2 regions of the Candidatus Clostridium radicumherbarum genome follow, and region 2 is predicted to be linked to the other one. Evidence: riboswitches for the same ligand, from Rfam matches in the RefSeq annotation. Region 2 holds a riboswitch; the other holds the start of a gene.
The links. Region 2 has a riboswitch for cyclic di-GMP ahead of motA (flagellar motor stator protein MotA). Riboswitches for the same ligand answer to the same signal wherever they lie in the genome.
Positions count from the first base shown of each region.

Region 1: linked by a shared signal. The riboswitch ahead of ACJDUH_RS18335 (Ig-like domain-containing protein) and the one ahead of motA (flagellar motor stator protein MotA) in region 2 are both predicted to bind cyclic di-GMP.

Region 1 covers NZ_JBJHZY010000005.1:149,664-154,065, reverse strand. The annotation lists gene ACJDUH_RS18340 (leucine-rich repeat protein) at 1-879, shown strand, start outside; cyclic di-GMP riboswitch class II at 1,373-1,456, shown strand; gene ACJDUH_RS18335 (Ig-like domain-containing protein) at 1,487-4,402, shown strand, end outside.
Region 2 covers NZ_JBJHZY010000002.1:786,337-790,738, reverse strand. The annotation lists gene glmS (glutamine--fructose-6-phosphate transaminase (isomerizing)) at 1-1,347, shown strand, start outside; cyclic di-GMP riboswitch class II at 1,612-1,695, shown strand; gene motA (flagellar motor stator protein MotA) at 1,783-2,586, shown strand; gene ACJDUH_RS13505 (flagellar motor protein MotB) at 2,586-3,329, shown strand; gene ACJDUH_RS13500 (cupredoxin domain-containing protein) at 3,359-3,862, shown strand; gene ACJDUH_RS13495 (LysM peptidoglycan-binding domain-containing protein) at 4,059-4,402, opposite strand, start outside.

The sequences.
Region 1 (4,402 bases), on a different contig from region 2:
AGATATGATACAGCTGTCAAGTTAAGTCAAAGTCAATTTAGTACTACAGATACTATAATAATTGTAAATGGAGGAGCTATGGCAGATGGATTAGGGGCTACACCACTAGCTAAATACAAGAATGCTCCACTGCTACTGACAGAAACAAACTCTCTTACGGATTCAACTATAAATGAGATAAAGAGATTAAAAGCTAAGAAAGCTATTATAGTAGGGGGAACTGGTGTAGTTAGTGATAATGTAAAATTTGAGATTCAAGCTTTAGGATTAACTGTTGAAAGAATCAGTGGAAGTGATAGATATAGTACATCTTTAGAGGTTGCAAAATATATAGACAAGAATTGTTATAATGTAAGCAAAATAGTTATAAGCAATGGCTATGGTGAAGCTGATGCTTTATCCATTGCACCTGCTGCAGGTAGAGATAATATGCCTATAATATTGGTGGAAAAAGACAATATTTCAACAGCTACTTATAGCTGGCTAAGTTCAAAGAATATAGAGAATGCATACATTATAGGTGGCACTGGAGTAGTATCTAATAATGTACTTAATAGTATTGATGTAATTGTTTCCGGAGATATAAGAAATAACAGACTAGGTGGAAAAAATAGATTTGAAACAAACTCATTAGTTATAGATAAGTTTTATGGAAGCGTTATAGATAAGACTTATATAGCAAAGGGATATGAGCTTATAGATGCTTTATCAGCAGGATCAATTGCAGCAATTAATACTTCTCCAGTAGTACTGTCAGACAATGATTTAGATACGAGTCAAAAAGCAGTAATTGGTAAAAGATATGGTAATATTATAATAAGGACTGGTGGAGGGATTTCAAACACCGCTGTAGATTCATTAATACAATGTCTACAATAAAATAATATTTAAGTTTAAACTTGAAAATAAAGTGAATGTAGGAACACGTAAAAGGTATACAAAAATTCAAAAATAAAACGGGGAACCTCATTTATTAGTAGTTATGGAGAGTCTTACTACTAATAGATGAGGTTTTTAAACTATATTTACAATTAGATGTCCGTATTTGAAATATATTGTTGAAATTTATATTATTACAATTATTGAGAATTAATGGAATATTCAGTATAATTGTATTTAAAACAGCTTGACTTATATTATTTGGCTAGTTAGAGCCTCTACTATAGATTAGAAATCAACAAATTAGATAAAGGTTTGCTTTCTTTGTAGAAAATTATTATAAATTTATCTTGAGATTCTAATATTGTATAGCTTAGCAAGCTGAATGTAAATACAAGCTATGATATTACAAAGATGGAGGTGATTTTGCATAATATTAGACTTTTATCTCTAATACTGCTGATAAGAAACTAATGCTCGTGTAGGAAGTTTCTTAAATTAGGGGAGCTGAGAAGTGCGGTCTGTATCTGGACACTTGGGCCTCATGGAGCTAATAGTGTAACCTCCCCTCTTAAAAAACAAAATTATTTTAAGAGGAGAAAATTTTATGAACAAGAAAAAACTTATTTCAATTTTTACAGCCTTGGCAATGACCGCAAGTTTATATACACCTACCTTTGCTGCTAATGATAATCCACCACCACCAAATATTGAACTTGCTGCTTCTGAACAGAGTGGTAATGTTGTTAAGGCTGCTCAAGGAGCAACTGTGAATTTTTCTATCAAAGTGTCAATCCCAAGTGGTTATAATTTATCATCAACAGTAACGGTGAATACAAACTACCACATTACCAAATCAGGTACTCCTACGTCATCTGTACCTTCATCTGCTTTAACATTTAATACTAATACTGATACCACGCAAACTGTGGCTGCCACTGTAACTGTGGACAATGATGTACCTGTTGGAAATGTAGTTATTCCAATTACTGTAATAATTACTAATGCAAATCCCAATAGTGGTAAGGCTCAAATTGTTAATAATATAGTAGATATTTTTACTGTAAATGTCCAAGCAGGAGATACGACAGCGCCAGTAGTAACTATTTCAGCTCCAATAAACAATGGTTACTACAATGCAACAACATTACCAAATTCACCTATATATAGTGTTGATGAAGCAAATAAACACACTGAGGAAATTACTGGATGGGATACTACTGAAGGTACGCATACAGTTACCGTAACATCAACTGATGCCGCAGGTAATATAGGCAGTGCAAGTGCTATATATACAGTTGATAAAACTGCTCCAACAATATCAACTGCTATAGTTGATGGAGGAATTTATAATGCAGACACTCTGAAAGGTATAATTCAGAATGGTGGAGGAAAATACTATACTGTTCAAGATGCTAATCTTGACCCTAGCCAAGTATCTGCATCAGATTTAACTTATACAGAAGGGGATTATACAGCTACAATTACCGCTACAGATAAGGCTGGTAATTCTACAACCAAGAATATTAATTATACAATTGATAATACTGCACCATCTATATCCTTTAATTTTGATGATAATGGATTCTATAATTCTACATTTAAGGGTTTTAATCCATATTTTAATATTAAGGATGCACATCTTGACGAAAATTCTGTGAATGCACCTGCTCTTAATTTAGAAGAAGATAATCACAGTGTCACAGTGAGTGCGTCAGATTTAGCAGGAAACTCAAATAGTGCATCTGCTTCCTATACAGTGGATGATACTGCTCCAACTGTAACTATCAAACTGGACTCTGATAAGTTTTACAATAAAGCAGCCTTAGATACACTGGGAGATTACTACACAGCATATGATATCAATCTACTTAAAGTTGAGGCTTCTTCTTTGGAAAAGAGCACAGATGGTACACATTCAGCCACTGTAACTGCTGTAGACAAAGCAGGTAATATTACTATAAAGGCTAGCAGCTATACTGTAGACAATACTAAACCTGTAATTACATTTAATAAAGAGCTTGTAAATGGAGGGTTCTATAAATCAAGTGCATTAAAAGACATTAAGGATAGCTTCTTTACTGCAACAGATGCTCATTTAGATTTAAGTAGTGTTACTGTAGTGTCTTTAAATTTAACAGAAGGAACACATACGGTATCAGTATCAGCTAAAGACCTGGCAGGAAATGAGGAAACAAAAGATATTACTTACACTATCGATGACACCGCACCTGAAGTCAACTTTAATATTAAAGATGGAAGTTTCTTAACTACAAAGAGTTTAATTGAGCTTCTTGATGGAAAAAGCTATTATACTGCAACAGATAATATTGGAGTTGTAAGTCAAGTAGCAGACCAATTGCAAACTTCAGAGGGAAATTGGACATTAAGTGTAATAGCTAAGGATGCTGCAGGTAATGAAACTAAAAAAACTGTAACTTACACAGTAGATAATACACCTCCAGTTATTATTGCAAATTCCTTTGCTCATAAATACTATAAATCAACAGACCTACCGGAACTTGGTTTAACTGTTACTGACAATTTGGATTCAAATCCTAATTATAATACTCCTGAACTTTCAAGAGAAGCAGGGCTTCATAATTACACTATTACAGCAACAGATGCAGCTGGAAATAGCAGCGAAAAGGAAATCCAATATTTCATAGATGATACTAATCCAACTGTTACAATAAGTAATCCAGTAAATGGAATGTCCTATAAGTCAAATGAGTTGCCTGATTTAAAATACACAACAACTGATAATTCAGATTCTGGATTGGTCATAAAAGCTGATTCTTTAGATAAGACAGAAGGAATCCATACAATAACAGTTACTGCTACTGATGAAGCTGGAAACGTTGGAACAGCTAGTGTAACTTATACAGTTGATGATACACCTCCAGTTATTACTGGTGCACCAACTACTAGTCCAAATACTGCAAATTGGTACAATAGTGACGTAAAAGTTCATTTTACCGCTAGCGATGCTTTATCAGGAATTGCAAGTGTAACACCTGATCAGACAATATCAACTGAAGGTAGAAACAAGTCAGTAACAGGAACAGCAACTGATAAGGCTGGAAACAGTGCATCATATACTGTATCAGGAATAAACATAGACAAGACAGCACCTACTATAAATGTTGAAGATGGTGGTACCTACACACTTAATCAGGTTGTAGCATGGACTTCTTCTGATGAGTTATCAGGATTAGCTACACCATCCAGCGGAACAATTGATACAAGTAAAGTAGGCCTCAGAACTCAATTAATTATAGCTAGAGATAATGCAGGCAATACTATAGAAAAGACTATATCCTATACAGTTAAATATGCGTTTGGTGGAATACTTCAGCCAATTAATCCAAATGGTACTAGTTTATTTAAGCTAGGTAGTACAGTACCGGTGAAATTCCAATTGAAGGATGCTACTGGAAACTATGTTTCAACTGCAGCAGCTACATTATCAATTGCAAGAATGACCGATAGTGTTGCAGGGACTGATGAAGAGGTCGTTTCT
Region 2 (4,402 bases):
GTATCCACTCACGAGCCTGAAAAAGTAGTTGCTGTTAGAAAGGATAGTCCTCTTATAGCTGGATTAGGAGAAAATGAATTCTTTGTAGCTTCAGATATTCCTGCAATACTAAACTATACAAGAGATGTATATTTATTAAATGATAAGGAAATCGTTGTTTTAACAAGAGATGGAATTAAACTTCTTACTGAAGATGGAGAAGAAATTAAAAAGGATATTTTCCATGTAACCTGGAATGCAGATGCTGCTGAAAGAGGCGGTTATGAGCACTTCATGATAAAGGAAATCCATGAGCAGCCAAAGGCTATTAGAGATACTATGACTTCTAGAATAGCTCTTGGAAAGCCAATTACCTTAGACAAAATAAAATTAACTAAAGAAGAACTTGAGAATATAGATAAGGTTTATATAGTTGCCTGCGGAACTGCTTACCATGCTGGAGTAGTAGGTAAATATGTAATAGAGAAATTAGCTAGAATCCCAGTTGAAATAGATATAGCTTCAGAGTTTAGATATAGAAATCCTATAATAAATGAAAAGACATTAATGATAGTTATGAGCCAATCTGGTGAAACAGCAGATACCTTAGCAGCACTTAGAGAAGCAAAAAAACATGGAGCAAGAGTGTTAGCTATAACAAATGTAGTTGGAAGCTCAGTTTCAAGAGAAGCTGACGATGTATTATATACATGGGCAGGTCCTGAAATAGCTGTAGCTTCAACTAAGGCTTATGTAACCCAGCTAATAGCTATGTATATTGTTGCACTATTCTTTGCTGAATATAAAAACACTCTAACCTTAGAGCAAATAGAAGCTCTTAAGAAGGAAATGCTTGAGCTTCCAGAAAAGGCTGAAGAGGCATTAAAGCATAAGGAAGTACTTCAAAAATTTGCATCAAAGACCTATATGCACAAGGATATGTTCTTCTTAGGAAGAGGCTTAGATTACGCTGTAGCAATGGAGGGTTCTTTAAAGGTAAAGGAAATTTCCTATATTCACTCAGAAGCCTATGCAGCAGGTGAACTTAAGCATGGACCAATAGCATTAATAGAAAATGGTACAGTAGTAATAGCACTCGCAACTCAAGAAGAACTCTTTGACAAGATGGTTAGCAATATCAAAGAAGTTAAAACAAGAGGTGCCAATGTTCTTGCCTTCGCCTTTGAAGGTAATGAAACTATAGAAAAAACAGTAGATTCAGCATTATATATTCCAAAAACAGTAGAAATCTTTGCACCAGTATTGTCTGTAATACCACTGCAATTACTTTCCTATTATATGGCAGTGCAAAAGGGCTGCGACGTTGATAAGCCTAGGAATTTAGCAAAAAGTGTTACTGTTGAATAGGTAGAGGACTTGTTCAAATTAGAATGTTGTTGTATCTAGGTAAAAAACTCGTTCAACACGTACTGAAGTCATTCAACAGACAATAAAGTCGTTCTAAATACCAGACAGAAATGGGAGAAAAAATTCCTGTTTCTTGCCTGGTTTCTTTATTTTTTGAAGAGAGATTGAGCGATTCTAAAATTAATTTTTGAAAAAAATGCTAAAATAAAGAGGGATTTATATATTATTGTCGAATATCGTTATTAGCAAAACATTAAAAGTAATAATAATATTGGATGCTTTGAAGAATTTCTTTAATCTGGGCACTTTAGAAATTTGGAGTATATAGTGCAACCGGCCAATATAGGATTAGTCTCTTATAGATTATCTTATATTGGCCTTTTATTTATTATGGGCTGAAATCATATTATTGTTATTATTATTAGAGGTGAAGAAATGGATATATTCTTATTAATTGGCATTATTGTTGGATTGGCTGCAGTTAGTTCTGGATTGCTTATGAAAGGTGCTAGTGTTTCTATATTATTTAGTCCTGAAGCAATAATGGTAATTCTAGTAGGTACTTCAGCTGCGGTAATGAATTCTTTCACAAGGAAGGAATTTCTTAATATTCCTAAAATATTAGGAGTTGTTTTTAGTGATAAGTCGAAGGAAGATCCTATAGAAATAATTAATCAAATTGTTGATATGGCACAATCAACGCGAAAGGATGGACTATTATCATTAGAAACTAAGACTCAAGAACTGGATAATGAATTTATGAAACAAGGATTAGAAATGATAGTTGATGGTGAGGAACCGGAATATGTTAGACAAGTCCTTTTAGGTGATATTGAGGGAATGGAAGAAAGGCATCGAATCGGAGCTTCGATTTTCACAACAGCAGGGGGAGCTTCTCCTACACTTGGAGTTCTAGGTGCAGTTATAGGACTTATAGGTGCACTTGGAAACTTAAATGATACTGCAAAACTTGGGGAATCTATAGCTGCTGCTTTCGTTGCTACTCTCTATGGAATTTTCTTCGGATATGTTATTTGGCACCCATTTGCATCAAGACTGAAGAGAAAGTCACATGAAGAGGTCTCCAATAAGCTATTAATGGTAGAAGGTATTTTAGCAATTCAAGAAGGGAAAAATCCAAAAACTATTCAAAAGCAGCTTATAACTATGCTAAAACCTAAAGATAGAAAGAAACTTGAAGATATGAGTATAGATGGAGAAACTAAAGGAGATAAATGATGAAACGTAAAAAACAACATCATGAAGAGCATGTTGATGAAACATGGTTACTTCCTTATTCAGATATGCTGACACTACTATTGGCACTTTTTATCGTTATGTTTGCAATGAGCAATGTGGATAACAAAAAATTAAAACAGATTAGTCTGCAATTCAACACTATTTTCTCAGGTGGTAACGGAGTATTAAAAGACAGCGGTGGTAGTGGCACAAATCTAGCTCAGAATAACAGCTTTGTTGCAACTGATAAAATGAATAGTATAGTAGAACAGGACAAGATGATTGGAATTAAGAGTATCTTAGAGCAAGAGATTAAAAGCAATGGATATGCAGATCAGATAAAAGTGGATTTAAATGCAGAAGGATTGAATATTTCAATACAGGATACGGTTATTTTTAAATCTGGAGATGCAGATGTATTAGCGAACTTTGATCCAGTACTGATCCAAATATCAAATATGATTAAAAATTTAGATAATGAGATAAGAATTAGTGGACATACTGACAATGTACCTATAAAAAATAATCAATTTCGTTCTAACTGGGACTTGAGTTATATGCGTGCCTCAAATGTTATGAACTTTATGGTAGATACAGGCCATGTTGCTCCTAATAAATTCACAATTCAAGCTTATGGCGAATACAGACCTAAATATGATAATTCCAATGAGGCAGGAAGGGCTAAAAATCGAAGTGTAGATATACTTATTGTTCGTAAATACGCACTTAGCACACAGAATTAGTTTTGATTAAACTTTTTTACAAGATTAATATGGGCTATCAAGTGGTTCCATGGCACATTCATGGTTGGCACTTTATGGTGGTAGGAAAAGATGCCCATCTAAGTTCATTTTTAAAACTTAGTGAAAATAGTGAACATCTTAATCATCAACTAACTGAGATGGGATTTACTGCAACCATTGGATCCGGAGAAACCTATGATTTAATTATTACTGCGGAAGATAAGGGAGAATTATACAGAAAGTATATTGTTAAGGGTCAGGATAGTTTCCCTTCTCTTTGCAAACAGCTCAGTGAAATACAGAGCATTGATTCTTCAGCAATATTTGATATTCCTGAAGAACCAGTACACTGCACTAATCCACAATTAATAAACTATACAGAAATTTGTAATCAGTCGCATGACAATCCAAATGATAGATTCTTCCCGCAATATTATCCAATGCATAATCACGATGACTACAAGGTTACCAATAATGGAGTATATCCAGGTGGTCAATTAACATTGATTCAAACAGATGCACCAGATAAATAAAATAGCTTTTAAAGCTTTAATGTTCATTTATTAAAAGTCATGGTGAAAATAGGGCAGAAAGCCTTGTTGGAGCCATGGCTTTAAATGAAATGGGTATAAGTAAGGCTGCTAGCAAAAGTATTATGTTAGCAGCCTTATTTTCAATGTAAAATGATTTGAGAAAATATAGATAATCCCACTTTGCTGCCCTGTCTTCCTATTGCCTGATAAGCAGAGTTTGACCAATCATAAGCCTATCACTTGTCAGGTTGTTTAGAGTCATTATTGCTTCAACTGTGGTGTTAAACCTCTGGGCAAGTGACCAAAGTGTATCCCCCGGCTGGACGATATAGGTAATAACCGTACTTGGAATCCGCAGCACCTGTCCAATCCTGAGCACATCGCTTGTCAGGTTGTTCAGAGCCTTTATGGCGTCAACTGTGGTATTAAATCTCTGGGCAAGTGACCAAAGCGTATCACCCGGCCGAACTATGTATACAATCACTCCAGGACCGGGCTCCGGGATGGGAACATTAATCTTGATCCCCCAATAAGTATCAT